DNA from 3 places in the Rubrivivax sp. JA1026 genome. Region 3 is predicted to be linked to each of the others. Evidence: predicted binding sites of a transcription regulator. Region 3 holds the regulator's gene; each other region holds the start of a gene.
The links. Region 3 encodes FNR, which switches genes on or off when oxygen is low (the NO sensors DNR and NnrR bind a similar motif). Its sites were predicted from a motif close to TTGATNNNNATCAA; they were not measured.

Region 1 (9,572 bases), on a different contig from region 3:
CCGCCAGCTGTCCGAGCGCGGTCTGACCCACGCGCTGGTGCAGGACGGCGAACGCCTGGGCATCTTCACCACCACCGACCTGCGCGACGCGCTGCTGCGGTCCGAGCCGCCGGCGGCGCTGGCGGTGCGCGAGGTCGCGCGTTTCCCGGTGATCGCCGTCCAGGCCGACGCCGAGGTCTTCGAGGCGCTGTGGCTGATGGTGCGGCATCGCGTGCACCGCGTGCTGGTGCGCGACGGCGAACGCCTCGTCGGCCTGCTCGGCCAGCTCGACCTGGTGAGCTTCGTCGCCAACCACTCGCACCTGGCGGCGCTGCAGATCGACGAGGCCGGTTCGGTCGACGAGCTGAAGGCCGCGGCGCTGCAGATCGACCGCATGGTCGGCCTGTTCGCCGCCAGCGGCGTGCACGTCGAACGCATCGCGCACCTCGTTGGCGAGCTGCACGCGCGGCTGTTCCAGCGCCTTTGGTCGCTGGTCGCGCCGGCCGAGCTGGTGGCCGCGAGCTGCCTCGTCGTGATGGGCAGCGAAGGCCGCGGCGAGCAGGTGCTGAAGACCGACCAGGACAATGCGCTGATCCTGCGCGACGGTTTCGAGCACCCCGAGACCGAGGCCGCGGTGCGGCGCTTCAGCGCCGCGCTGGCGGACTTCGGCTACCCGCCGTGCCCCGGCGGCATCATGGTCACCAACCCGCTGTGGCGGCGCCCGGTCGCCGAGTGGCGCGAGCAGCTGCGCGACTGGGTGATGGGTCGCGACGCCGAGGGCCCGATGCGGCTGGCGATCTTCTGCGACGCCGTCGCGGTGGCCGGCGACGCGACGCTGCTCGACGGCCTGCGCGAGCACCTGCACCGCCTGTTCGGCGACCACGACGCCTACCTCGCGCGTTTCGCCGCCGCCGCCGACCAGTTCCAGGAGCCGCACCACTGGCTGGGCTGGCTGCCCGGCCGGCGCGACGAGGCGGCGCTCGACCTGAAGAAGCTGGGCCTGTTCCCGATCGTGCAGGGCGTGCGCGCGCTGGCACTGCAGCGCCACCTGCGCGAGACCGGCACCGTCGCGCGGCTGCACGCGCTGGTCGCCGCCGGTGCGCTGGACACGACGCTGGCACGCGACCTCGAGGACGCGCTGCACCTCTTGATGACGCTGCGCCTGCAGCACCAGCTGCAGGCGCAGGCCGCCGGGCGCGTGGCCGGCAACGAGATCCAGCCCGCGTCGCTGGGCCTGCTCGAGCGCGAGCCGCTGCGCGACTCGCTGGCCGTCGTCAAGCGCCTGCGCGCCTACCTGCGCCAGCACTTCCGCTTCGACAAGCTCTGAACGATGGCGCGGCAATCCGTCGTCCCGGCTCCGCGGGTTCGCCGCCACTGGCGCGGCGCGCCCGGATCGCGCAGCATCGCGCCGGGCGCCGCGACGACGCGCCCGCCGGCCGCCTGCGCCGCGACGAGAGGAGACTCCCGATGAAGACCGTGCTCCTGGCCGACGCCGAGGCCAACAGCGTCATCCCGCTCGAGTTCCTGATGAAGCGCGAAGGCTGGCGCGTGCTGGTCGCGCGCGACGGCATCGAGGCGCTGGACACGGCGCGCCGCGAACATCCCGACCTGCTGCTGATGGACGTCGTGATGCCCGGCCGCAGCGGCTTCGAGGTGCTGCAGGCGCTGCGCGCCGACGAGGCCTGCGCCACGACCAAGTGCCTGCTGCTCAGCGCCCGCTGCGGCGAGACCGACGTCGCGCAGGGCCTGGGGCTGGGCGCCGACGCCTACGTCGCCAAGCCGTTCTCCACGCGTGAGCTCGCCGAGCGGGTGCGCCAGCTGCTTTCATGAAACCCGACCGCCACGAGTGGCTGGCCGCGCTGGCGCCGGCGGCGATCCTGCTGCTGGCGGCGGCGGCGGTGGCGGCGCTGCTGCTGCTGACGCTGGCGCCGGCCGAGGCCGCGGCGCTGGGCGCGCTGCTCGAGCCGCGCGCGGCGCTGCTGGTGCTGGCGCTGGTCGTCGTCGCCATCGCCGCCGGCGTCGGGATGCGCTGGGCCTGGCACCACTTCGGCGCCGCGCCGGGGCGCATCGCCGAGCTGCTGCAGGTGCTGCTGGCCGGTGCGCCGGGGCGCGAGCTGGAGCCGCGCGGCAGCGCCGGCAGCCGCGCGCTGGTCGACACCGTCAACCGCCTGCTGCGCGAGCGCGCCGCCTGGCGCGCCGACGTCGAGGCGCGGGTGCGCGAGGCCAGCCGCCAGGTCGAGCAGGAGAAGAGCCGGCTGGCGGCGCTGATGTCCGAGCTGGCGCAGAGCGTCGTCGTCTGCAACCTCGACGGCCGCATCCTGCTCTACAACGGCCGCGCGCGGCTGCAGTTCCGCGCGCTGTCGCCGGCGCCGGCGATCGGCGGCGCCGAGTACCTGGGCATCGGCCGCTCGATCTACGCCGTCTTCGACCGCGCGCTCGTCGCCCATGCGCTGGAGATGGTGCAGCAGCGGCTGCAGCGCGGTGTCGCGCACCCGTCGGCGCAGTTCGTCACCGCGACACGCGGCGGCCAGCTGCTGCGTGTGCAGCTGGCGCCGGTGCGCGAGCACGACGGCGGCCCGCTCGCCGGCTTCGTGCTGATGCTGGACAACATCACGCGCGACTTCGCCGAGGAGTCCGAACGCGACCGCCGGCTGCACGAGCACACCGAGGCCGGGCGCGCGTCGCTGGCCAACCTGCAGGCGGCCGTCGAGCTGATCGACGATCCGGCGCTGGACGCGGCCACCGCGGCGCGGCTGCAGGGCGTGATCCGCGACGAGGTGCGTGCGCTGGGCCACCGCATCGGCGAGCTGGCGCACTACACGACCGAGACGATGCGCACGCGCTGGCCGCTGGAGGACATGCAGGGCGCCGACTTCGTCACCGCGGCGCTGCGCCGCATCGAGGCCGAGCACCGCTGCCGCACCGCCGGCACCGAGGTCGACCCGTCGCTGTGGCTCAAGCTCGACAGCTTCTCGCTGATCCAGGCGCTGGTCTTCCTCGCCGGGCGCGTCGTCGAGGAATACGGCGTCAAGGTCGTGCAGATCCGGCTGCAGCGTGCCGGCACGCGCGCCCAGCTCGACCTGGCCTGGATCGGCCCCGGCGTCAGCACCGAGACCGCGGTCGCCTGGGAGACCGAGGCGATGCGTGTCGGCGGCGAAGCCAGCGCGCTGACCGTGCGCGACGTCGTGCAGCGCCACGGCGGCACGTTCTGGTTCGAGCGCGAGCGGGTGCGTGCCGAGGCGTTCTTCCGTTTCCTGCTGCCGCTGGCCGACGCCGCCGAGCCGCTGGACAGCGGGCTGCTGGCGCGCCGCGAGAGCCGGCCGGAGTTCTACGACTTCGACCTGTTCCAGACCCGCGAGATGGCGCTGGAACTGGCCGACCGCACGCTGGCCGAACTCGCCTACACGGTGTTCGACACCGAGACCACCGGGCTGGAGCCCTCGGCCGGCGACGAGATCATCCAGATCGGCGCGACACGCATCGTCGCCGGCAAGCTGCGCCGCCACGAGAGCTTCGAGCAGCTCGTCGACCCGCAGCGCGCGATCCCCGAACGCACCGTCGCGATCCACGGCATCACGCCGGCGATGGTCGCCGGCCAGCCGACGATCCGCGAGGTGCTGCCGGCGCTGCACGCCTTCGCCCACGACACCGTGCTCGTCGCCCACAACGCCGCCTTCGACCTGCGTTTCCTCGAGCTGAAGGAGCGTGCCGCCGGCGTGCGTTTCGACATGCCGGTGCTCGACACGCTGCTGCTGTCGCAGGTGCTGCACCCGAACCAGGAGCGGCACTCGCTGGAGGCCATCGCCGAACGCCTGGGCGTGCCGGTGCTCGGCCGGCACACGGCGCTCGGCGACGCGATCGTCACCGCCGAGGTCTTCCTGAAGATGATCCCGCTGCTGCAGGTCGCGGGCATCCGCACGCTGGGCGAGGCGCTCGAGGCCTCGCGGCGCAGCGCGCTCGCCCGGCTCGCCTACTAGCGCACTGGGCGGCGGCGCCGGCGCTCAGTTCGGCGCCGGGATCAGCACCTGCGTGATGACGTGGATGACGCCGTTGCGCGCGATGACGTCGGTCGCGGCGATCGTCGCGTCGGGGCTGTCGACGTCGTCGTCGACCAGCGTCAGCGTGTCGTTGCGCAGCTCCAGGTCGTTGCCGGCGAGCAGGGTGTCGACGAAGGCCGGGTTCGGCAGCGCCAGCACGTCGGCGGCGCGCACGTCGCCGGCGACGACGTGGTAGAGCAGCGTGTCGGCGAGGCCGGGCGAGGCGAGCAGCTGCTCGGCGCTCAGGCCGGTGCGCGTGAGCAGCGCCGAGAAGGCGTCGTCGGTCGGCGCGAAGACCGTGAACGGGCCGGTGCCGGCCAGGTCGTCGTCCAGCCCGGCGGCGGCGACCGCCGCCACCAGCGTCGAGAACGCCGGGTTCAGCCTGGCCATCTGCACGAGGTCGAGCACGCCCGGCGGCACCAGCACCTTGTCGATGACGTGAACGACGCCGTTGCGCGCCGCGACGTCGGCCGTCGTCACGCGGGCCCGGGTCAGCACCTCGTCGCCGAGCGTCACGCCGTCGGCGGTCGCCACGTCCAGCGTCGCCGGCGCGCCTTCGAACTCGTACAGCGTCGGCTCGTCGCCTGCGGCGAGCTCGGCGGCGGTGCGGCGCGCCGGCAGCACGTGGTAGGCGAGGATGCGGCCCAGGGTCTCGGCGTCGAGCGCGGCGACCATCGCGCCGGCGTCGGCGAAGCCGAGTGTCGTGGCCAGCGCGTCGAAGGCCGCGTCGGTCGGCGCGAAGACGGTCAGCGCCGCGTCTTCGGCGCTCAGCTCGTCGACCAGCCCGGCCTTGTCGGCCGCGGCGACGAGCGCGCTCAGGTTCCGTTCGGTCGCCACCTCGGCGATGGTGCCGGGATGGTCGTCGCCGCCGTCGCCGCCACAGGCGGCGAGCAAGGCGACGGAGGACGTGGCGATGAGGGTCTTCAGCCAGCGGGTCATCGGTGCTCCTTGATCGAGCTCAATCGCTCGCGGCCGGAAGTTACCGAAAGGTTTTCGTGAACTACTTAACGGTCGCAAAGTGACCGTTTGGTTGGTGCGGGATCTCCGGCCCTCGCGGGCGTGGCTGGAGTGCAAAACCGAGGGAATCCACTGCCTCTTGATACCGCTGCAAAACGCTGGGGAATTTCCCGAATCCGCGGCCGAAATTCTGCAATGCGAAAAGAAAGCTGCGGGTAAGGCCGGAAATCGTCAGCGAACGTTCAGTTTGGCGTCAGAAAGCGGTCAGAGGTCGATTCGACATTGCGCCGCACGTGCCGCCGTCGGGCGTGCGGCACCGTGAAATCAACAGGAGACAACCCCCCATGGCAGCCACGACCGCCGCGATGCCGTCGAAAGCGCCGATGACCCGCGAGGAGAAGAAAGTCATCTTCGCCTCCTCGCTGGGCACGGTCTTCGAGTGGTACGACTTCTACCTGTACGGCTCGCTCGCCGTCTTCATCGGCAAGCACTTCTTCGCCGCGCTGGACCCCACGGCGCAGTTCATCGCCTCGCTGCTGGCGTTCGCCGCCGGCTTCATCGTGCGGCCCTTCGGAGCGCTGGTCTTCGGCCGCCTGGGCGACATGATCGGCCGCAAGTACACCTTCCTGGTGACGATCCTGATCATGGGCCTGTCGACCTTCATCGTCGGCATCCTGCCCACCTACGCCTCGATCGGCATCGCCGCGCCGATCATCCTGATCCTGCTGCGCATCCTGCAGGGCCTGGCGCTGGGCGGCGAGTACGGCGGTGCCGCGACCTACGTCGCCGAGCACGCGCCGCAAGGCAAGCGTGGCGCCTACACGTCGTGGATCCAGACCACGGCGACGATGGGCCTGTTCATGAGCCTGCTGGTCATCCTCGGCACGCGCACGCTGATGGGCGAGGAGGCCTTCGCCGCCTGGGGCTGGCGCATCCCGTTCATCGTCTCGATCCTGCTGCTGGCGATCAGCGTCTGGATCCGCCTGTCGATGAACGAGTCGCCCGCGTTCCGCAAGATGAAGGAAGAGGGCAAGACCTCGAAGGCGCCGCTGACCGAGAGCTTCGGCCAGTGGAAGAACCTGAAGATCGTGCTGCTGGCGTTGTTCGGCCTGGTGATGGGCCAGGGCGTGGTCTGGTACTCGGGCCAGTTCTACGCGCTGTTCTTCCTGACCAGCTCGCTGAAGGTCGACCCGGCGACGGCGAACATCATGATCGCCGCCTCGCTGCTGATCGGCACGCCATTCTTCGTCGTCTTCGGCACGCTGTCGGACAAGATCGGCCGCAAGCCGATCATCCTGGCCGGCATGGCGCTGGCGGTGCTGACCTACTTCCCGCTGTTCAAGGCGCTGACCAACACCGCCAACCCGGAACTGGCCGCCGCGCAGGCACGCTCGGAGATCGTCGTGCGGGCCGACCCGGCCACCTGTTCGTTCCAGGGCAGCCCGATCGCGCGCGAGGTCGACTTCACCTCGGCCTGCGACATCGCCAAGCGCGCGCTGACGCAACGTTCGGCCAGCTACGTCAACGAGGCCCTGCCGGCCGGCTCGCCGACCGTGGTGATGATCGGCCAGACGCCGATCACGCCGCCGACGGCGACGACGATCGCCGGTGGCCACAAGTTCTCGGAGGAATCGACCAAGGCCATCGCCGACTTCAAGAAGTCGCTGGGTGACACGCTGAACGAGGCCGGCTACCCGGCCAAGGCCAAGCCGATCGAGTTCATGGGCGGCCAGTGGTGGACCATCGTCGGCATCCTGACCATCCTCGTGATCTACGTGACGATGGTCTACGGCCCGATCGCGGCGATGCTGGTCGAGCTGTTCCCGACGCGCATCCGCTACACCTCGATGAGCCTGCCGTACCACATCGGCAACGGCTGGTTCGGCGGCCTGCTGCCGTCGATCACCTTCGCCATGGTGGCGGCCAACGGCAACATGTACCACGGCCTCTGGTACCCGATCGTCATCGCGTCGGTGTGCTTCGTCATCGGCCTGCTGTTCATCCGCGAGACCAAGGACCGCGACATCTACGCCGCGGACTGACGACCACCTCCGTCGCGCCGGCGGCCCGCACGGGCCGCCGGATGGAATGCAAAAAGCCGGGCGATGCCCGGCTTTTGTCTGGGGGAGCGGAAACCTCAGACCGCGTGGCGGACGTAGACGTCGGTGTCGGGCAGCGCGCGGCGCAGGGCCTGGAAGGCGCCTTCGGCGAGGTCGCGGCCGATGCCGCAGCTCGGCGGGAAGCTGACGGTCAGCTCGGCCTCATCGGCGCCGATGTGCAGCGCCTTGACGAGCTGGCGGTCGACGATGTTGCCGCCGTCGGCGGCGACGACGCCGCGCAGCGACTCCAGCACGCCTTGCACCAGCGCCGGGTTGCCACGCAGTTCGGGCGCGGGACACGGGCGGCCGAAGCCGCCGCCGCAGCCGGCATGGCTGGGCATGCAGCCGCCACAGCCCGGTTCAGGCAACAGACGGATCGGCTGTGTCTTGTTCATTTCCGTGATTATGGCGGGGACATGACCCCAATCAACCAGGACACTCGGAAATTTGCTCTCGGCTTTGTCATGGACAAAGCCAGGCGATCCCGGATTCCCGTCGTGTGCGGCGCGATCCCGCATCGTGGTGGTCTGGGGCCGCCGATGCGGCGCCTCAGCCGGAGAAGCTGCGCTGGAAGGTCTGGCGCAGCAGGTTCTTCTGCACCTTGCCCATCGTGTTGCGCGGCAGCTCCTCGACGACGAAGACCCGCTTGGGCACCTTGAAGTGCGCGATGCGGTCCTTCAGTGCCGCGATCAGCGCCTCGCCGTCCAGCGTCGCGCCCGGCTGTGCGACGACGGCGGCGACGACGGCCTCGCCGAAGTCCGGGTGCGGCACGCCGACGACCGCCGACTCGACGACGCCCGGCAGGTCGTCGATCAGCGCCTCGACCTCGGCCGGGTAGACGTTGAAGCCGCCGGTGATGACCAGGTCCTTGCTGCGCCCGACGATCGTCACCCAGCCGTCGGCGTCGACGCGGCCGACGTCGCCGGTCTTGAACCAGCCGTCGGCGCTGAACTCCTCGGCGGTCTTCTCCGGCAAACGCCAGTAGCCCGAGAAGACGTTGGGCCCGCGCACCTCGATGCCGCCGATCTCGCCCGGCGGCACCAGCTCGCCGTCCTCGCCGCGCGCCCGCAGCTCGACACCCGGCAGCGCCGGGCCCACGGTGCCGGCGCGCCGCGCGTCCTCGGGGCGGTAGGGGTTGGAGGTCAGCATGACGGTCTCGCTCATGCCGTAGCGCTCGAGGATGACGTGGCCGGTGCGGTTGCGCCAGGCGCGGAAGGTGTCGACGAGCAGCGGCGCCGAGCCGCTGACGAAGAGGCGCATGCCCGCGCAGCGTTCGCGGTCCAGCGCCGGCTCGGCCAGCATGCGCACGTACAGCGTCGGCACGCCCATGAAGACCGTGGCCTCGGGCAGGCGCTCGACGACGGCTCGGGCGTCGAAACGCGAGAACCAGATCATGCGCGCCCCGGCCAGCAGCGCACCGTGCGAGGCGACGAACAGCCCGTGCACGTGGAAGATCGGCAGCGCGTGGATCAGCACGTCGTCGCGCTGCCAGGCCCAGGCTTCGTGCAGCACGCGCGCGTTGCTCAGCAGGTTGCCGTGCGAGAGCATCGCGCCCTTGCTGCGCCCGGTGGTGCCGCTGGTGTAGACGATGGCCGCCAGATCGCTGGCGGCGCGTGCCACCGTCTCATGCACGTCGGGCTGGAACGCGGCGCGGTCCAGCAGCGTGCCGCTGCGGTCGTCGCCCAGCGTGTAGACGTGCTTGGTGCCGGCCTGGAAGGCGATGCGGCTGGTCCAGCCGAAGTGGCGCGGCGCGCAGACCACGACCGCCGGCTCGGCGTCGCCGATGAAGTACTCGATCTCGGCGGCCTGGTAGGCGATGTTCAGCGGCACGACGACGTGGCCGGCACGCAGCACCGCCAGGTGCAGCATCAGCGCCTCGACGCTCTTGTCGACGTGCATCAGCACGCGCGAGGCCGGCGGCAGGTCCAGCGAGGCCAGCAGGTTGGCCAGCATCGCGGTGCCGCGGTCCAGGTCGCGCCAGGTGTAGGCCAGCGGCTGCGGGCTGTCGCCGCAGTCGATCGCGATCGAGTCCAGGTCGTCGGGGAACGCGGCGCGCAGCGCGGCGAACAGGTTCTGGTCGGACATCGTCATCCAGTCGGGAGCGGAGGGCTCGCCGATCCTAGGCTTTCCGGGCCGACGTTCCCAGCGTGTTCAGTCGAGCTTGGCGCCGGAACGCTTGACGACCTCGGCCCAGCGCCGCGTCTCGGCGGCGACGAACTTGCCCAGCGCCTCGCCCTGCAGGTCCGGCGGCTCGGCGCCCAGCCCGGTCCAGGTGGTGCGCAGCTCGTCGCTGGCGATGGCGCGCCTGACGTCGGCGCCGAAACGCTCGACCGCGTCACGCGGTGTCGCCTTGGGCGCGAACAACGCGTACCAGGTCGAGACCACGTAGTCGGGCAGGCCCTGCTCGCGTGCCGTCGGCACGTCGGGGAAACCGGGTGCGCGGCGTGTGCCGGCGACGGCGATCGGGTGCAGCTTGCCCGACTTGATGTGCGCCGCCGAC
Region 2 (9,572 bases), on a different contig from region 3:
GCCCTTGCGCGACGGCGAGCCGAAATAGACCAGGTCGGCGCCGTCGCGGCGCACCAGCACCGTCGAGATGCCGTCCGCCGACGTGCTGCCGGTGCCCAGGGCCAGCGGCGGCAGGTCGGCTGCGGCCAGCTGCAGCATCGCGAAGCCGCCCGGCGGGGCCTGGCCGGGCGCCAGCGGCACCAGCAGCGTCAGGTGCGGCCCGCCCTCGGCGTCCAGCTGAGGACCCAGCAGCCGTGGGCGGTCTTGTGTTGCGGCCGGCGTGTCCTGCGGCGCGTCCGGCGTCGCGCCGGAGCTCCAGACGACACGCCACTGCGGGTCCAGCAGCGCGGCGGCCACGTAGCCGCGTTCCTCCTGCAGCAGCTTCAGCCGTTCCTTCAGCCGGGACGGCTGCATCTCGCGCACCCGGTCGCCGTCGGCCAGACGCGCCGCGGCCCAGGTCGCGGCCTGGGCGCTGCGCAGTTCGGCGACCGAGTGCAGGGCCTGCACGGCGGCGTGCTGCTGCTGCCGCAGCGACAGCGCCAGGCCGGCCGCGGCGAGCACCGCGACGGTCGCCCCGACGATCAGCGCGAGCCGGCGATCGCCCCGGCTGCCGGGCGGGCGCCGGGTGTCTCCGGCCGGCGCGAGCCGCCGCACCAGCACGTACAGCAGCAGCGAGGTGACGGCGACGAAGACCCAGCCCTTGGTGATGCTGGCCAGCGTGCGGGCCTCGGGGTCGGACATCAGGCGCTCGACCCAGCGGTCCGACAGCAGGATCCACAGCGAGGCCAGCCCGGCGTAGACGAGCGCGGTGCGCAGCGCCGTCACGCGCGAGCGGCGCCGCGCGCCGGCGATCCCGGAACCTTCAGGGGGCACGATCCGCGGCTTCGTCCTGAGCGTCCTTCGGGTCGGCGAAGGTCGTCGCGATGCGGCAGAACTCGTCGTAGCAGCGCTCGAAAGCCTCGACGACCGCCGGGTCGAAGTGCGTGCCGCGGCCTTCGAGGATCACCGCGCGCGCCTGGCCGTAGTCCCAAGCGTCCTTGTAGCAGCGCTTGGAGATCAGCGCGTCGAAGACGTCGGCCAGCGCCATCAGCCGCGCCGAACGCGGGATCTGCTCGCCGGCCAGGCCGTCGGGGTAGCCGCTGCCGTCCCAGCGCTCGTGGTGGCGGTGGGCGATCTCCTTGGCGATGCGCAGGCAGTCGAGCAGGTTGCGTGTCTTGTCGTCGATCTCGCCGTCCTGCCAGCGCTGGCGCACCTCCTGCTGCACGTCTTCCTCGGCGCGCGTGATCGCGTCGGCGCCGATGGCGGCATGCCGCTTCATCGTCACCCACTCGTCCGGCGTCAGCTTGCCCTTCTTCAGCAGCACCTCGTCGGGGATGCCGACCTTGCCGATGTCGTGCAGCGGTGCCGAGCGCTCCAGCAGCGAGATCGTCGAGTCCGACAGGTCCCAGCCGTGGCTGCGCAGGTCCTCGGCGAGCACGCGCACGTACTTCTGGGTGCGCAGGATGTGGTTGCCGGTCTCCAGGTCGCGGGTCTCGGCCAGGTGGGCCAGCGCGCGGATGACGACCGTCTGCATCAGGTCGCCTTCCAGGTCGCGCAGCTGCTTCTCGCGCTGCAGCTCGTCGCGCAGCAGGCCGCGCAGGCGCGCCGCGTCGAGCTGCGAGCGCACGCGCGCCAGCAGGATCAGCGGGCTGAAGGGCTTCTTGATGTAGTCGGAGGCGCCGGCCTTCAGGCCGGTTTCCTCGTCGCGCTCCTTGCCCAGCGCGGTGACCATCACGACCGGAATGGCGCGTGTGGCCGGGTTCTCGCGCAGCTTCTCGAGCACGACCATGCCGCTCATGTCCGGCATCATCACGTCGAGCAGGATCAGCGACGGCAGCGGCGGGCGCTCGGCCAGGCGCAGCGCGGTCTCGCCGTTGGACGCCGCGATGACGCGGTAACCCTTGTCGCCGAGGATCGTGGCCAGGATCTTCAGGTTGGCCGGCTCGTCGTCGACGATGAGGATCGTCTCCGGGCCGGACGGCGGGGACAGGGCGGCAGGCAAGTCGGATTCCTCTCGGGCAGGGCGCTCGGTGCGGGCACTGCCGGCAGCTTAGGGGCTAACGGTCGCTGCCGGTCGGGGCAAAAGACCTGCGTTTCGGGAGCTCGCCGCATTCTTGCCCTGGCGGCGTCCGTCCGCAACCGGCGTTCCCCCTCCATCAGACCGAGGCCGGCGCCAGTTCGAACTGCATCGCCGCCAGCCGCGCGTACAGCCCGCCGCGCGCCACCAGCTCGGCGTGCGTGCCGACGTCGACGATGCGCCCGCCGTCCATCACCACGATGCGGTCGGCGCGCAGCACGGTGGCCAGGCGGTGGGCGATGACGATCGTCGTGCGCCCGGCCATCGCCGTCTCCAGCGCCGCCTGCACCATGCGCTCGCTCTCGGCGTCCAGCGCGCTGGTCGCCTCGTCGAGCAGCAGCAGCGGCGGGTTCTTCAGCATCGCGCGTGCGATCGCCACGCGCTGGCGCTGGCCGCCGGACAGGCGCACGCCGCGTTCGCCGAGGAAGCTGGCGTAACCCTCGGGCAGGCGCTCGATGAACTCGTGGGCGTGCGCGGCGCGCGCCGCGGCGATGACCTCGGCGTCGCTGGCGTCGGGGCGGCCATAGCGGATGTTCTCCAGCGCCGACGCCGAGAACACCGTGCTGTCCTGCGGCACGATGCCGATGCGCCCGCGCAGATCGGCCAGCGCCGCCTCGCGCACGTCGACGCCGTCGACCGACACGCGCCCGGCCTGGGCGTCGTAGAAACGCAGCAGCAGCTGCAGCACCGTGCTCTTGCCGGCGCCGCTGGGGCCGACCAGGGCCACCGTCTCGCCGGGCCGCACGTCCAGCGAGAACTCCGCCAGCGAGGGCTGGCCGGGCCGCGACGGGTAGCAGAAGGTGACGCCGTCCAGCCGCACCGCCGAGCCGCCCGAGGTCGGCGGAAGCGCACGCGGCCGCGGCGGGTCGGCGACCGGCGAACGCGCCGCCAGCAGCTCCATCAGCCGCTCGGTCGCGCCGGCGGCGCGCAGCAGCTCGCCCCAGACCTCGGACAGCACCGCCACCGCGCCGACGAAGATGATGACGAAAACCACCGTCTGGCCGAGGTGGCCGGCGCTGATGCGGCCTTCGATGACCGCCTGCGTGCCCTGGTACAGGCCCCAGACCAGCGCGCCGAAGGTCGCGGTGATCATGAAGCCGACGAGCAGCGAGCGCACGACGGTGCGCCGGCGCGCGGTGTCGAAGGCGCTCTCGGTGGCGGCGTCGAAACGCGCCGACTCGCGCCGCTCCTGCACGTAGCCCTGCACGACGGGGATCGCGTTCAGCACCTCGGCGGCGATGGCGCTGGAGTCGGCGACGCGGTCCTGGCTGGCGCGGCTCAACTTGCGCACGCGGCGGCCGAAGTAGATCGACGGCAGCACGACCAGCACCAGGATGCCCAGCACCTGGGTCATGACCCAGGGGTTGGTGACGACCAGCGCGGTCAGCGCGCCCAGCCCCATCACCGTGTTGCGCAGGCCCAGGCTGAGGCTGGAGCCGACGACGGTCTGCACCAGCGTCGTGTCGGTCGTCAGGCGGCTGAGCACCTCGCCGGTCTGGGTGGTCTCGAAGAACTCGGGGCTCTGGCGCACGACGTGGGCGTAGACCGCGTTGCGCAGGTCGGCGGTGATGCGTTCGCCCAGCCAGGTGACCATGTAGAAACGCAGCGCCGAGAACAGCCCCAGCGCGCCGCCGACGGCGAACAGCGCCAGGAAGTGCCCGCGCAGCGCCATCACGCGTTCACCGGGGTCCGCGGCGACCAGCCCCTGGTCGATCAGCGACTTCAGCGCCACCGGGAAGGCCAGCGTGCTGGCCGCGGCGAGCACCAGGAACAGCCCGGCGAGCGCGACGCGGCCGCGGTACGGCCGCACGAAGGGCAGCAGCCCGGAGAGCGAACGCACGCGGCGCGCCGGCGCCGCGTCGTCGGCGGCACGCGCCGCCGGGGAGGTGGGGGTGGAAGCCATCGCCGCGCAGTGTAGGCAGCGCCGCCGAACGGCGCTCGCGGCGGGGCGGCGCTACAGGTTGTTGGCCAGCAGCCGGCGCACCAGCAGGTCGCGCAGGCCGTGTGCGTCGGCCAGGCCCAGGCGTTCGAGGTAGGGGCGCGGTGCCTCGCGGCCTTCCCAGAGGCTCTTGAGCGTCATCTGCAGCAGCTCGGCCGGGTGTTCGCTGGCGTGCTTGAGCTTCTTCAGCGCACGCACGATGCGGATCTCGTCGTCGGTGAGGTCGGTGCCGAACGGGAACTCGGGCAGCAGACCGGCCGTGGCCCAGGGCTGAAGCTGGTCTTCCAGCCTCTGCGGCAGGTTGTGGCGCTGGTGCTCGGGCACGGCGTAGCCGGCCTCGAGCTTGCCGTGGGCCTGCGCCTGGCGCACCAGTTCGTCCTGGAAGCGCGAGTCGGCCACCGCGATCAGCCGCTTGACGACCTCGCCGTCGGACTGCCCGCGCAGGTCGGCGACGCCGTACTCGGTGACGACGATGTCGCGCAGATGGCGCGGGATCGTCACGTTGCCGTAGCTCCAGACGATGCTGCTGGTCAGGCCCTGTTTCGTGGCGTGCGTCGAGCGCAGCATCATCACCAGGCGCGCGTCGGGCAGGGCGTGCGACATCGCGACGAAGTTGTACTGGCCGCCGACGCCGCTGACCACCTGCCCGTTCTCCAGCGCGTCGCTGGCCGCCGCACCGAGCAGCGTGACGACCATCGTCGTGTTCATGAAACGCGCGCGGCGGCGCTGCTGGCGCTTCAACTCGTCGTCGCCGTAGAGCTGGTTGATGAAGTCGATGCGCGTCATGTCGATCTTCGCCAGCTCCTGCGGCGGCATCGTGCGCAGGCGCTCGTAGAAGTCGCGCGGGCCGATGAAGAAGCCGCCGTGCATGAACACGCCGCCGAGCAGCCGCGGCCCGAGCATCGCCGTGCAGACGGTGTCGAGGGCGGCGGCGTCGCGCAGGTCGGCGCTGCAGCGGCGCTCGCCGCAGACGAGGTCGCTGCCGTCCAGCCGCACCTCGGCGCGCAGCACGCCGAACCTCTGCAGGAAGGCCAGGTCACGCGCGTCCAGCGGCGCGCGCACGCGGCCGGCCTCCAGCAGCGCGGCCAGGGTCTGCGGGCGCACCGTCGCGTCGGCGATGCGGCCCTCGTTGAGCAGGCGCTGCAGCACCGCGTCGGCGTAGACCTCGCGGCGCACGATGCCGGCCTCGATGAGCTTCAGGAAGCCGTTGACGAACATCTCCGAGCAGCCGTAGAGCCCGGTGTCGAAACGCCCGGTCTCGCGCCCGGACAGGTCGCCGCCGGTCAGCGACTCGAGGATGCGGCGGTACTCGCTGCCGTGGCGGTCGCGCACGATCAGCGCCTGCGCGATCGCGTCGCCCAGCGAGCCGATGCCGATCTGCAGCGTGCCGCCGTCGACGACGAAGCTCGACGCGTGCAGGCCGATCGCGTAGTCGGCGAACGAGACCTTGTTGTTCGGCGGCGCGAACACGGCGTGCGTGCCGCGCGGGTCGGTGACGACGAGGTCGAACAGCCCCGGGTCGACCTCGGCGCCGTTGGGCATGAACGGCATCTTCTGGTTGACGACGCCGACCGTCATCACCTTGCGGCCGCTGGCGTGCACACGCTCGATGATCTCGGCGCTGACGTCGGGGTTGGACGACAGCGACAGCCGCATCGCCGCGCCGGTGCCGCGTGCGGCCACCGCCTGGGCGATGACGTTCATGCCCTGCACCGCCATGTCGCGCGCGACGAAGGTGTAGTTGGTCGAGATGTAGTTCTGCTGCGCCGTGGCGTTGCCGAGGTAGTCGCCGGTCTTCATGAAGAACTCGCGCACCTCGACGTTGCTCGGCAGCCGGCCGGCGCGCAGGTCGACGACGTAGTCCAGGTCAGGGTAGTCCTCGAAGACACGCGCCACCAGCGGCTCGAGGAAGTGGCGCTCGATGTCGGACTTGCCGACCGGCTTCTGCAGCGACAGCGCGGTGACGATGCGCAGCCGCCGCGACGGGTCGTCGCGCAGCCGGCGGTACAGCGCGTTGACGAAGGGGTTGGGCTTGCCGACGCCCAGCGGGATGCCGAGCACGATGTCGCCTTCGACCGTGTCCAGCACCAGGTCGACCGCGGCCTCGATCGAGTCGACGAACTTCGGCGCACCCATGTCTGTCTCCATCGTGTGGTCTGTCTTGTGCTGACCAGCATCGACCGTGGTTCGGGCTGGTCGCTTGACGCAGAGCAAGCGCCAAGGGCCCGCTGTCTAGGGGGTCACGAGCCCCTGCTTCAGTCGTCCCCGGTTGTGGTCGAATACCGGCGGCGGTGCGCCGATGCTGAACGTTCCGACGATCCCCATTCCCGACGAGACGCTGCCCCCGCGTCGCCGGCTGGCGACCGGGGTGGCGCTCGGCGTGCTGCTGGTCGTGTCGATGGCCGCCGCCGGCTGGGGGCTGGCGCGGCTGTTCGGCGGCCTCGGGCCGCTGGCCGCGCCGGCGGCTGCGGCGCTGGCCGCCGCCGGCGTCGGCGTGCCGCTGGTGCTGTGGCTGCTGCACCTGCTGCGGGCGCTGGACTGCACGCGCGCCGCGCTGGCGCGGCTGGAGACCGTCGACCCGGCCACCGGCATCACCAACCGCCCCAACTTCCTGGCCTCGGCCGAGCGCGAATGGTCGCGGGCGCGGCGCTACGGCACTGGCGCGGCGCTGCTGGTCGTCGAGGTCGACCAGGTCGCGCGCCTGGTCGAGGGCCGCGGCATCGCCGCCGCCGAGACCGTGCTGCGCGCGCTGGCGCGCGACACCGAGCAGACGCTGCGCGGCGGCGACCTGATCGCCCGTTTCGGCGACACCCAGTTCGCCGTCTGGCTGGTGCATGCCGACCCGACCGGCGCGCTCGACGTCGCCGAGCGCATCCGCGAGCGCTCCGAGCAGATGGAGATCCCCTGCGGCGCGCACCCGCTGCGCGTCACGGTGAGTGTCGGCGTCGCCGCGCTGCGGCTGGCGCACCAGAACCTGTCGGCGCTGATCGACGACGTCGACGCCGCGCTGGCCGCCGCCCAGCAGGCCGGCGGCAACTGCGTGCGTGCCGCGCCGGTGGACCTGCGCCGCCGCCGCGCCGACGCGCCGCCGCCCTGATCAGCCCAACCGCAGCCGGCTGGCGTAGCCCGTCATCTCCAGGTAACCCAGGCCGACGCGGCGCCCGCGTTCGTCGAGCAGCTCGCTCAGGCCTTCCCAGTAGACCGCGCCGGTGCCGCCGCGGCTGTCGAGTTCCTGGCCGTCGAGCAGCGCGCGCACGCGCCAGCGCCCGGCCGGCGTGTCGACCTGCCATTCGACCGGGTACTCGGCGCGGGTCGCCGGGCTCGCCCAGCGCCGGCCTGGCGTGAAGACCACGTCGGCGGGCGCGAAGGCCGCGGCCGCGCCACCGGCCTTGCGCCAGCTGCCGCCAGCCCACAGCGCGCTCCCGTCGGCGCGGCGCAGACGGAAGGCGGTCAGCGCGCCGCCGTCGAACAGGTTGATGCCGATCCAGTCCCAGCCGACGGCCTCGGGGTGCAGGATCTCGTCGCTCCACTCGTGGTCCATCCAGGCGACGCCGCGCGCCTCGACCGGGCGGCCGTCGGCGTTGAACCGGCACGTTGCCGCGAGTTGGGGCTCGCTCACGTAGTGGCTGGCCTGGCGTTCCTCCGGGCCTTTGCGCGAGAAACCGGCGTCGCCCTGCAGCAGCAGCGGCTGCGTCGGCGCCAGCGTCAGGTCGAGGCCGAAGCCGGCTGCCGGCAGCCGGGCGCGGTAGCCGGGGCCGGAACGTTCCAGCCACCAGTCGCCCAGGCGCACGCCGACGTCGTCGGTCCTGGCCCAGGCCGGGCCTTCGGCCGTGTCGCCCGACCAGCGCGCGATGCGCTGCGCGTGGTGGTGGCGGCGGGCGTCCAGGTCGGTCAGCGCGGCGTGCGCGAACAGGATCTGGCGCGGCGCGAAGCGGCTCTGCAGATCCTCGGCCAGTCCGGTTCGGCTGCGGAAGAAGGTCAGCTGGTAACCCCAGCGCGGCGCCTCCGGCGTGCCGGCCCAGCCGGTGGCGTACCACCACTCGGTGCGGGTGTCCGGGTGCGCGCCGTGGTCGCGCGGGAAGACCAGCGGCCGGCGGCGGATCTCGGCCTGCACCGGCAGCGCGGCGGCGCCGGCGAGCCACAGCAGATGGCGGCGGCGCATCACCAGTCCTCCTTCACCGACATCACGGCGGAACGCCCGGCGGCGCTGCGCGCGCTGAACGCCGCGGTGGCGATGCCGGCGGCGAACACCGCCGCGGCCAGCGCCGCCAGCCGCACCGTCGGCACGACGAGTTCCATCGTCCAGTGAAAGCTCTGCGGGTTGACGACGAAGACCAGCACCGCGCTCACCGCCAGCCCCAACGCCAGCCCGACGACGACACCGGCGGCCAGCCAGGCCGCGCCTTCACCGGCGACGATGGCGATCACCTCGCCGCGTGTCAGCCCCAGGTGCGCCAGCAGGCCGAACTCCTTGCGCCGCGCCAGCACCTGCGCCGACAGGCTGGCGGCGATGCCGACCAGGCCGATGCCGATCGCCACCGCCTGCAGGTAGTAGGTGACGGCGAAGCTGCGGTCGAAGATGCGCAGCGACATCACACGCAGCTCGCCGGTGGCGGCGAACTCCAGCATCGCCGGGTCGGGCAGCAGCGCGCGCAGCCGCGTCTGCACCGCGGCGATCTCGGCGCCGGGCGCTAGCCACAGCGCCAGATCGTTGATGCGTTCGTCGCCGGTGAGGCGGCGGTAGTCGGCGGCGTCCATCACCAGACTGCCGAACTGGCGTGCGTAGTCGCGCCAGACGCCGAGCACACGCACCGTCGTGCCGCCGGCCAGCGGCAGCACCAGCGTGCCGCCGACCCGGGCGCCGTAGAGGTCGACCATGGCCTCGCTGACCCAGACGCCGGTCTCGCCCGCCCGCGGCGGCAGCGCCGTACCGACCAGCGGCAACTCGCCGGCCGCGTCGGCCACCGGCCGCGCCATCAGCATCACCGCTGGCCGGCCTTCGGCCATCTGCAGCGCGCGGTGGCGCGTCGCCGCCACGCGGGCGACGCCGGGCACGCTGGCCGCGGCGGCGAGGAAGTCCGGCGGCAGCCAGGCCTGGTCGGTGGTGCCGCCGGTGGCGGCGCTGCGCGCGTACAGGTCGGCCGGCAGCATCGCGTCCAGCCACTGCGAGACGCCGTCGCGGAAGCTGGCCACCATCACCGTCAGCGCCACCGACAGCGCCAGGCTGGCGACGACGCCCGACACCGCGGCCGTCGCGGTGGCACGCTGGAACCGCGCCCGCTGCAGGGCCAGCAGCGCCAGCGCCGAACGCGGTGTGGCGATCCCCCCGAGCAGCGCGTGCACGACCGCCGGCACCAGCGCGACACCGCCGAACAGCAGCGCCGCGACGGCGACGTAAGCCGCCAGCGGCAGCCCGGCGATCGGCGGCGCGAAGGCCAGCGCCACGCCGGCGGCCAGCAGCAAGAGGCCGGGCAGGGCCGGCGGCGCCGGCTGGTGCGGCGCGCCCAGGCCCTTGAGCGCCATCGCCGGCGCCAGGCG
Region 3 (9,572 bases):
CGCTCGCCCACGCGCCCGGTTCGCCGGCGCCATCGCAGCAGGATGATGAAACAAGTTTCGATTCATGGGCTTCAGCGCGTCGATAGAAAGGCACTATCCATAGCGCTTCATCCCGCGCAGGGCCGACACATGAAAACGGCGCCCGCAGGCGCCGCAATCAGTGGACGACGGGCTTGAACCCGCGCCTCAGCCCATCTGCTCGATCATCACCTTGCCGAAGCCGGAGCACGAGACCTGCGTCGCGCCGTCCATCAGGCGCGCGAAGTCGTAGGTCACCTGCTTGCTCAGGATGGACTTCTCCATCGCGCTGATGATCAGGTCGGCAGCCTCGGTCCAGCCCATGTGGCGCAGCATCATCTCGGCCGAGAGGATCTCGGAGCCCGGGTTGACGTAGTCCTTGCCGGCGTACTTGGGCGCGGTGCCGTGCGTCGCCTCGAACATCGCCACCGAGTCCGACAGGTTGGCGCCCGGAGCGATGCCGATGCCGCCGACCTGCGCCGCCAGCGCGTCGGAGACGTAGTCGCCGTTCAGGTTGAGCGTCGCGATCACCGAGTACTCGGCCGGGCGCAGCAGGATCTGCTGCAGGAAGGCGTCAGCGATCGAGTCCTTGATGACGATGTCCTTGCCGGTCCTCGGGTTCTTGAACGAGCACCACGGGCCGCCGTCGATCGGCTGGGCGCCGAACTCGCGCTGCGCCAGCGCGTAGGCCCAGTCACGGAAGCCACCTTCGGTGAACTTCATGATGTTGCCCTTGTGCACGATGGTCACGCTGGGCTTGTCGTTGTCGACGGCGTACTGGATCGCCTTGCGCACCAGGCGCTCGGTCCCTTCCTTCGAGACGGGCTTGATGCCGATGCCCGAGGTCTCGGGGAAACGGATCTTCTTGACGCCCATTTCCTCGATGAGGAACTTGATGACCTTCTTCGCCTTGTCGCTCTGGGCTTCCCACTCGATGCCGGCGTAGATGTCCTCGGAGTTCTCGCGGAAGATGACCATGTTGGTCTTCTCCGGCTCCTTCAGCGGCGTCGGCACGCCCTTGAAGTACTGGATCGGGCGCAGACAGACGTAGAGATCGAGTTCCTGGCGCAGCGCGACGTTCAGGCTGCGGATGCCGCCACCGACCGGCGTCGTCAGCGGGCCCTTGATCGACACGACGTAGTCGCGCACTGCGTGCAGCGTCTCCTCGGGCAGCCAGACGTCGGGGCCGTAGACCTTGGTCGACTTCTCGCCGGCGTAGACCTCCATCCAGTGGATCTTGCGCTTGCCGCCGTAGCTCTTGGCGACTGCCGCATCGACCACCTTCAGCATCACCGGCGTGATGTCGAAGCCGGTGCCGTCGCCCTCGATGTACGGAATGATGGGCTGATCAGGGACGTTCAGCGAGAAGTCGGCGTTGACCGTGATCTTCTGCCCGCCCTCGGGCACCTTGATGTGCTGGTACATGAAAGAGGTCTCCACAAACCGCGCGTGCGGTGGGTCGTCGGGGAATGAATTCGCGGGAATTGATTCTAGGTCAACGACTGTCTGGCGACTGACGTGCCAGGGAGATCTCCGGACATCGGCTGGACACGCCGTGCCGGGCACGGCCTCAGGTGGCGCAGTAGGCCTGCCACTGCATCCACAGGCCGTGGCCGAGCGCCCAGCCGGACGCGAGCGCGAGCAGCGCGCCGGCGGCGCGCGTGGCCCAGGTCGTCGCAGCCGCCGAGGCCGACACGCCGAGGCGCAACCAGAGCATCGGCCCGAGCACCAGCCCGGCACCGCTGGCGACGGCGAAGGCCCCCATCGCGGCAGCGCCGGCGGCGGCGGTGTTCGCCAGCGCGGCGACGACCAGGGCCGACTGCAGCAGCCCGCAGGGCCAGGCCACCCAGAACGATCCCGCCGTTGCCGCGCGCGCCGGCCCCTTGATACGCTGCCAGCCGCCGGCGTCGGCCTGCGGCGCACGGCGCTGGGCACTGCGGCCGATGTTCTCCAGCCATTGCGGCTGGCGCCCCTTCCACACCAGCCAGACCCCGAGGGCCAGCGCCGCGGCGTGGGCCAGAGTCCACAGCGGCCGCAACGCGGGGCTCAGCTCCCCGACCGCGGACAGGAGGTTGACGCCGGACGCGACCAGCGCACCGGCCATCGCGTAACCCAGAACACGCGCGAGATGGAAGCTCCAGAGGGCAGCCGGCTGGCCGCGCGGCAGCACCGCGGTGCACGCCGCGCCGCACATCGCGATGCAGTGCGGCGCCCCGGCCAGCCCGAGCATCAGCGCGCTGACGACGAGCGCGAAGTCCACGCGGGGCCTTGCTGAGTCATGCGCGGATTATCCCGTTGCGGGATAACCCGTGCCGACTCAGATGATGCGCGAGAAGCGCTCGCGGTTGCCGCTGGCGCGCAGGTGCTTGTCGAAGACGGCGGCCACGCCGCGCACGTAGTACCAGCCCAGCGCGGTGATCTGGATCGAGTCGTCGTTCACCTCGACGAGACCGCCTTCGGCGAAGGGCTTGAGGTCCTCGATCTCGGCCGCGAAGTAGTCGCGGAACTTGATCATGTGGGAGAGTTCGATCGACTCGTACTCGACGCGCCCCTGGCACATGATGGCCATGATCACCGCCTGGCGCAGCAGGTCGTCGCGCGTCAGCGCGAGGCCGCGCACGATCGGGAATTCACCCTTGGCGATCGACTCGTAGTACTCGGGCAGGGTCTTGGCGTTCTGGCTGTAGGTCGCACCCATGCGGCCGATAGACGACACGCCCAGCGCGATCAGGTCGCAGTCGGGTTGCGTGCTGTAGCCCTGGAAGTTGCGGTGCAGGCGCCCCTGGCGGCGCGCCGCCGACAAGGCGTCACCGGGCAGCGCGAAGTGATCCATGCCGATGTAGGTGTAGCCCGCGGCGATGAAGCCGGCGATCGCGCCACCGAGCATCTTGATGCGCTCTTCGCCCTTGGGCAGATCCTCGGCGAGGATGCGGCGCTGCGGCTTGAAGCGGGTCGGCAGGTGCGCATAGGCGTACAGCGCGATGCGGTCCGGGCGCAGCTCGGCGATCTGCTGGATGGTGCGCGCGAACGACTCCGGCGTCTGCTTGGGCAGGCCGTAGATCAGGTCGGCGTTGATCGACTCGAAGCCGTTGGCACGGGCGGCGATCACGAGATCGCGCACGCTGTCATAGGACTGGACGCGGTGCACGGCCTCCTGCACCTCGGGATCGAAGTCCTGGATGCCGAAGCTGATGCGGTTGAAGCCGACGGCCGCCAGGCTGCGCAGCCGCTCCGGCGTCGCAGTGCGCGGATCGACCTCAATGGAGATCTCGGCGCCGGCGACGACCTTGAACGCGTCGCGCAGCGTGTTCATCAGCCGGGCGATCTCCTCGTCGGTGAGGAAGGTCGGCGAGCCGCCACCGAAGTGCAGTTGCGAAACCGTCTGCCCCTTGCCCAGCTCGGCGACATGCATCGCAATCTCGGCCTCGAGCGCATCGAGGTACTCGGTGCTGCGCTCGTGGTGCTTCGTGATGATCTTGTTGCAGGCGCAGTAGTAGCAGACCGATTCGCAGAACGGGATGTGGATATAAAGCGACAGCGGCGGCGTGCCGCCGACGGTGCTGCCTTCGGCTCGTTGGCGCAGCGCCTGCCGGTACTCTGCTGGGCCGAAGGCCTCGCCGAAGCGATCCGCGGTGGGGTAAGAGGTATAGCGGGGGCCGGGCACGTCGAGGCGCCTCAGCAGTGCTTCAGGAACAATCGTGTCCATAATTCATCCGGCCGTCATGCGGTACGGGCTGGACTGTGCCAAACCCCCACCTGACGGGCTTGATCTGCCTCAAGCGACACCCCGGGACGCGAGCGAAGAATCGCCCCTGCCCTTGAGCGACGTCATGAGCGATACTCGGGTGAACACCGCCACGCCGGACCGAACTGCTTCCAATCGTCGAACCCCTATGAACAACACGTCTTCCGGCATCCGGCTCGAACCGTTCAAGGTCGCGTGCTCGAGCTGCAATCTGCGAGAACTGTGTCTGCCGGTCGGCATGTCCAACGATCAGCTCGAGCGCCTGGACACGATGGTGGCAACGCGCCGTGCAGTGCCGCGCGGCGAGACGCTGTTCCGCGCCGGCGATCCGTTCCTGTCGCTGTACGCGGTGCGCACCGGCTTCTTCAAGACCTGCGTCTCGTCGGAAGACGGGCGGGACCAGGTGACGGGCTTCCAGATGGCCGGTGAACTGCTCGGCCTCGACGGCATCGGCACCGACCGCCACACCTGCGACTCGGTCGCGCTCGAAGACTCGCAAGTCTGCGTGATCCCGTTCCAGCAGCTGGAAGACCTGTCGCGCGAGTTCAGCGACCTGCAGCGCCAGCTGCACAAGATCATGAGCCGCGAGATCGTTCGCGATCACGGCGTGATGCTGCTGCTGGGCAGCATGCGGGCCGAGGAACGCCTCGCTGCCTTCCTCCTGAACCTGACCCAACGGCTGCAGACGCGCGGCTTCTCGCCGCATTCGCTGATCCTGCGCATGACGCGCGAAGAGATCGGCAGCTACCTGGGCCTGAAGCTCGAGACGGTCAGCCGCACCTTCTCGAAGTTCCAGGATGACGGCATCCTGGAAGTCAAGCAACGCCAGATCCGCGTGCTCGACCCGCAAGCCCTGCAGAAGCTCGTCAACGGCTCCTCGGCCGCCTGCTGAGACGGCTGCCCATACGCCAGACGCCGCGCACCGCGCGGCGTCTTGCTTTCAGCGGCCGCGAAAGCTGCGGCTGTTGATCTCGGCTTCGCTGCGCGACAGCAGCAGCGTCAGGCCCGCCGCCGCGGCCACGACCACCCACAAGGCGAAGAAGGCCACGGTGTAGACCGCCACCGGCTGCAGTTCGACCACCGCACCGCCGAGCCAGCGCAGCGAGGCCGGGTCGACGAAGGCGAACAGCGCCAGCTCGAGCACCACAGCCGCCATGAAGGCCGGCCAGAGCACGGCGCTCCAGTCTCTTGCCCGCCGCTTCATGACCGTGCCCGCGAAAAGCGCGTCAGGGCGCCGCCGTGGCGGCGTGGTTGCGAGCCGCGACGGCCGGCGTGTCCGCCTGCACCTGGCCGGATTGAGGAACCGAAGACGGCACCTCGGTGATCACCGCCTCGGCGCCGCGGATCGCGATCACGGCCGTCGACAGCGACGCGACGACGACCACCAGCGGACCGCCAAGGACCAGCCAGACCATGCCGATGCGCCACCAGGGCGTCGTGTCGCGGGAAACTTGATTCGGACTCATCAGGGACTCCTGTCGTGGCCGCTTCAGCGGGGGACGACGAAGGTGGAATTCTCGGAAGCGACCACGGAAGACGGATCCCGGGCGTCGGGCAGCCGGTCGACGTGGAACTGTATCGTGTGGGCACCGGGCCCTGCCTGCGTGGCGGTTTGCGGCGGCACGCGCAGCGCGATCGTCACCCAGCGGGCGCCGGCGGATTCGACGTCGAACTCCGGCTGCCCGTCGATCACCATGCCCGCCAGGCCTTCGGCACGCACGCGGTAGCGCTGCGGCGACTCGGTGGCGTTCATGACCTGCAGCCGGTACAGGTTCTCGATGTAGCCGTCGTCGACGATGCGGGCGAGCGACGCCCGGTCACGCACCACGTCGACGCGGAACGGGTGTCGAAGCGCGAGGCTGGCGGCGAATGCGCCGACGATGACGAACAGGATCGCGGTGTACACCAGCACCCGCGGCCGGAACACCCGCTGCAGCATCTGCCCGCGCGTCTGGTGCTGCGCCATGCCGTTCTGCGTGGCATAGCGGATCAGCCCGCGCGGGTACTTCATCTTGTCCATCACGCCATTGCAGACGTCGATGCAGGCGGTGCAGCCGATGCACTCGTACTGCAGGCCATCGCGAATGTCGATGCCCGTGGGACAGACCTGGACGCACAACCCGCAGTCGATGCAGTCGCCCAGCCCCTGGCTGCGCGCGTCGACCTTGCGCGAACGCGTGCCGCGCGGGTCTCCCCGCTCGGCGTCGTAGCTGACGATCAGCGTGTCCTTGTCGAACATCGCGCTCTGGAAACGCGCGTACGGGCACATGTACTTGCAGACCTGCTCGCGCATGTAGCCGGCGTTGCCCCAGGTGGCGAAGCCGTAGAACAGCGTCCAGAAGGTCTCCCACGGGCCGAGCGTGAAAGCGAACGCGGATGGCAGCAGCTCGCGGATGGGGGTGAAGTAGCCGACGAAGGTCAGGCCGGTCCACAGCGCGATCAGGATCCAGACGGTCTGCGTTGCGCTCTTGCGCCACAGCCGCTGGAAGTTCCAGGGGCCGGCATCGAGCCGCATGCGGGCGTTGCGGTCGCCTTCGAAGCGCCGCTCGACCCACATGAAGATCTCGGTGTAGACCGTCTGCGGGCAGGCGTAGCCGCACCACAGCCGCCCGGCCACCGCGGTGAACAGGAACAGCGCATACGCCGAGATCATCAGCAGCGCCGACAGGTAGATCAGGTCCTGCGGATACAGGACCAGCCCGAAGATGTAGAAGCGCCGCGCCCCGAGATCGAAGAGCACCGCCTGGCGCGCGTTCCAGTCGAGCCAGGGCAGGCCGTAGAACACGAGCTGCGTGATCCACACCAGCGCCCAGCGCCAGCCGTTGAACCAGCCCGAGACCGAGCGTGCGTAGATGCGCTTGCTCTTGACGTAAAGAGAAACGACCGCCTCGGTCGCGGCACCGGCTGTCGCCGGCGCCTCGTCCGAGGCGGCCGATGCCGGGACGGGCCGGTTGTCGAGGTCGGCCCGGGCCTGGCTCATCTCATGCTCCCGTTCAGCGCGTCGCGACGGTGCTCGTCTGCGACAGGCTCCAGACGTAGGCACCCAGCACGTGGATCTGCTCCGGGCTCAGCCGCGAGGCCTGCGCCGGCATGATGTTGACCTTGCCGTTGACGACCATGTCGACGATCGCCTGCTCGCCATAACCGTGCAGCCAGATCTTGTCGGTCAGGTTGGCCGAACCCACCGCCTGCATGCCCTTGCCGTCGGGGCCGTGGCAGGCCGCGCAGACCGCGAACTTCGCCTTGCCCTGCTGCGCCGCCACCTCGTTGTGCGGGCTGCCCGACAGGCTCAGCACGTACTGGGCGACGTTCTTCACGTCTTCGGGCGTGCCGACGGCTGCAGCCATCGGCGGCATGTTGCCGACGCGGCCGAGGGTGATCGTTTCCTTGATCTTGTCGAGCGTGCCGCCATGCAGCCAGTCGTTGTCGGTCAGGTTGGGGAAACCCTTGCTGCCGCGAGCATCCGAGCCATGGCACTGGGCGCAGTTGTTGGCGAACAGGCGCTCGCCGATGGCCATCGCCTGCGGGTCCTTGGCCAGCACCTCGGCGGGCTGGTCGACGAACTTCGCGTACAGCGGCGCCATCTGTTCACGCGCCTTTTCCATCTCGGTCGAGTGCTGGCCGGTGCTGGTCCACTGCAGCGAACCCTTGTGGCTGCCGAGACCCGGATACAGAACCAGATAGATGACCGCGAACGCGACCGTCACGAGGAACAGCCCGGCCCACCAGCGCGGCAGGGGGTTGTTCAGTTCGCGCAGGTCCTCGTCCCAGACGTGGCCGGTCGTGTTGTCGTCGGCCATCACCTTGCGGCGGCTGGCGATGATCAGCAGCACCAGGCAGAAGACCAGGCTGACGATGGTGATGCCGGCCACATAAAGCGACCAGCCTGAGTTGAAGAAATCGCTCATTTCCGTTCTCCTGAGGCCTCGACGCCTTCCTTCTCGGCGAAGGGAAGCATCGCGGCCTCATCGAATTGGCCACGGCGCCGCCGAGACCAGGCCCAGACCACGATCCCGATGAAGAGCGCGAAGCTCGCGACGGTGACGATGGTGCGGAGGGTGTTGATGTCCATGGTCGTGGACGGCGTCACTTGACGGCCGTTCCCAGCACCTGCAGGTAGGCGATGACCGCGTCCATCTCGGTCTTGCCCTTGACCTCGCCGGCCGCCTGCGCGATCTCGTCGTCGCTGTAGGGCACGCCGACCGAGCGCAGCGCCTTCATGCGCGGCGCCAGACCGTCGGCGTCGACCTCGTTGCGCGACAGCCAGGGGTAGGCCGGCATGTTGGACTCGGGCACCAGATCACGCGGGTTGTTCAGGTGAATGCGGTGCCACTCGTCGCTGTAGCGGCCACCCACGCGCTGCAGGTCGGGGCCCGTGCGCTTGCTGCCCCACTGGAACGGATGGTCGTAGACGAACTCGCCGGCCATCGAGTAGTGGCCGTAGCGCAGCGTCTCGGAACGGAACGGACGCACCATCTGCGAGTGGCAGCCGTAGCAGCCCTCGCGGATGTAGATGTCACGGCCGGCCAGCTGCAGCGGCGTGTAGGGCTTCAGGCCTTCGACCGGCTGGGTCGTCGAGCGCTGGAAGAACAGCGGCACGATCTCGACGAGCCCGCCGACGGCAACCGTCAGCAGGATCAGCACGATCATCAGGAAGTTGCTGGTCTCGATCTTCTCGTGACCGCCGACGGCATGGTTTTTTGCCATGGTCATGTATCTCCTAGGGTTCTGGCGGTCAGGCGTGGGCGGCGACCATCGGGATCGGGGCCGGGACGACCTTGCCGCTCTTGATGGTCATGACCGTGTTCCAGGCCATGATGACCATGCCGGTCAGGTACAGCAGGCCGCCGCCGAGGCGGATCACGTAGAACGGGTACGTGGCCTTGACGCCTTCGACGAAGCTGTAGACCAGCGTGCCGTCGGGGTTGACCGCACGCCACATCAGACCCTGCATGACACCGGCGATCCACATCGCGGCGATGTAGAGCACGATGCCGATCGTGGCGATCCAGAAGTGCAGCTCGATGGCGCGCGTGCTGTACATCGTCTGGCGGCCGAACATGCGCGGGATCAGGTGGTACAGCGAGCCCATCGAGATCAGGCCCACCCAGCCGAGCGCACCACTGTGCACGTGGCCGACGGTCCAGTCCGTGTAGTGGGACAGCGCGTTGACCGTCTTGATCGACATCATCGGCCCTTCGAAGGTCGACATGCCGTAGAACGACAGCGAGACGATCAGGAACTTCAGGATCGGGTCGTCGCGCAACTTATGCCAGGCGCCCGACAGCGTCATGATGCCGTTGATCATGCCGCCCCAGCTCGGGGCCAGCAGGACCAGCGAGAAGATCATGCCGATCGACTGCGTCCAGTCGGGCAACGCGGTGTAGTGCAGGTGGTGCGGGCCCGCCCACATGTACGTGAAGATCAGTGCCCAGAAGTGCACGATCGACAGGCGGTAGCTGTAGACCGGGCGGCCGGCCTGCTTCGGGATGTAGTAATACATCATCCCCAGGAAGCCGGCGGTGAGGAAGAAGCCGACGGCGTTATGGCCGTACCACCACTGGACCATCGCGTCCTGAACGCCCGCGTAGACCGAGTAGCTCTTGGTCAGCGACACCGGCACTTCGGCGCTGTTGACGATGTGCAGCAGCGCCACGGCGATGATGAAGGCGCCGAAGAACCAGTTCGCCACGTAGATGTGACGCACGGTGCGCTTGCCGATCGTGCCGAAGAACACGATGGCGTAGGACACCCACACGACGGCGATCAGGATGTCGATCGGCCACTCGAGCTCGGCGTACTCCTTGCC

Region 1: G5B56_RS16355 (iron-sulfur cluster assembly protein) is a predicted target of FNR. The motif match lies at 7,489-7,502, and genes of this name have one in related genera.
Region 2: G5B56_RS07280 (acetyl-CoA hydrolase/transferase C-terminal domain-containing protein) is a predicted target of FNR. The motif match lies at 6,235-6,248, and genes of this name have one in related genera.

Annotation. Positions count from the first base shown of each region.
Region 1 covers NZ_JAALCQ010000010.1:62,406-71,977, forward strand. Annotated here, with positions in the region: gene G5B56_RS16330 (putative nucleotidyltransferase substrate binding domain-containing protein) at 1-1,306, shown strand, start outside; gene G5B56_RS16335 (response regulator transcription factor) at 1,447-1,809, shown strand; gene G5B56_RS16340 (exonuclease domain-containing protein) at 1,806-3,956, shown strand; gene G5B56_RS16345 (fasciclin domain-containing protein) at 3,981-4,955, opposite strand; gene G5B56_RS16350 (MFS transporter) at 5,318-7,015, shown strand; gene G5B56_RS16355 (iron-sulfur cluster assembly protein) at 7,111-7,467, opposite strand; gene G5B56_RS16360 (malonyl-CoA synthase) at 7,622-9,157, opposite strand; gene G5B56_RS16365 (tripartite tricarboxylate transporter substrate binding protein) at 9,224-9,572, opposite strand, start outside.
Region 2 covers NZ_JAALCQ010000003.1:167,735-177,306, reverse strand. Annotated here, with positions in the region: gene G5B56_RS07295 (PAS domain-containing sensor histidine kinase) at 1-852, opposite strand, end outside; gene G5B56_RS07290 (HD-GYP domain-containing protein) at 842-2,020, opposite strand; gene G5B56_RS07285 (ABC transporter transmembrane domain-containing protein) at 2,175-3,998, opposite strand; gene G5B56_RS07280 (acetyl-CoA hydrolase/transferase C-terminal domain-containing protein) at 4,050-6,170, opposite strand; gene G5B56_RS07275 (GGDEF domain-containing protein) at 6,334-7,131, shown strand; gene G5B56_RS07270 (lipocalin-like domain-containing protein) at 7,132-8,196, opposite strand; gene G5B56_RS07265 (FtsX-like permease family protein) at 8,196-9,572, opposite strand, start outside.
Region 3 covers NZ_JAALCQ010000001.1:419,023-428,594, reverse strand. Annotated here, with positions in the region: gene icd (NADP-dependent isocitrate dehydrogenase) at 187-1,443, opposite strand; gene G5B56_RS01955 (sulfite exporter TauE/SafE family protein) at 1,589-2,278, opposite strand; gene hemN (oxygen-independent coproporphyrinogen III oxidase) at 2,336-3,724, opposite strand; gene fnr (fumarate/nitrate reduction transcriptional regulator Fnr) at 3,912-4,655, shown strand; gene G5B56_RS01940 (hypothetical protein) at 4,704-4,937, opposite strand; gene G5B56_RS01935 (hypothetical protein) at 4,990-5,229, opposite strand; gene ccoG (cytochrome c oxidase accessory protein CcoG) at 5,253-6,743, opposite strand; gene ccoP (cytochrome-c oxidase, cbb3-type subunit III) at 6,757-7,671, opposite strand; gene G5B56_RS01920 (CcoQ/FixQ family Cbb3-type cytochrome c oxidase assembly chaperone) at 7,668-7,835, opposite strand; gene ccoO (cytochrome-c oxidase, cbb3-type subunit II) at 7,850-8,476, opposite strand; gene ccoN (cytochrome-c oxidase, cbb3-type subunit I) at 8,499-9,572, opposite strand, start outside.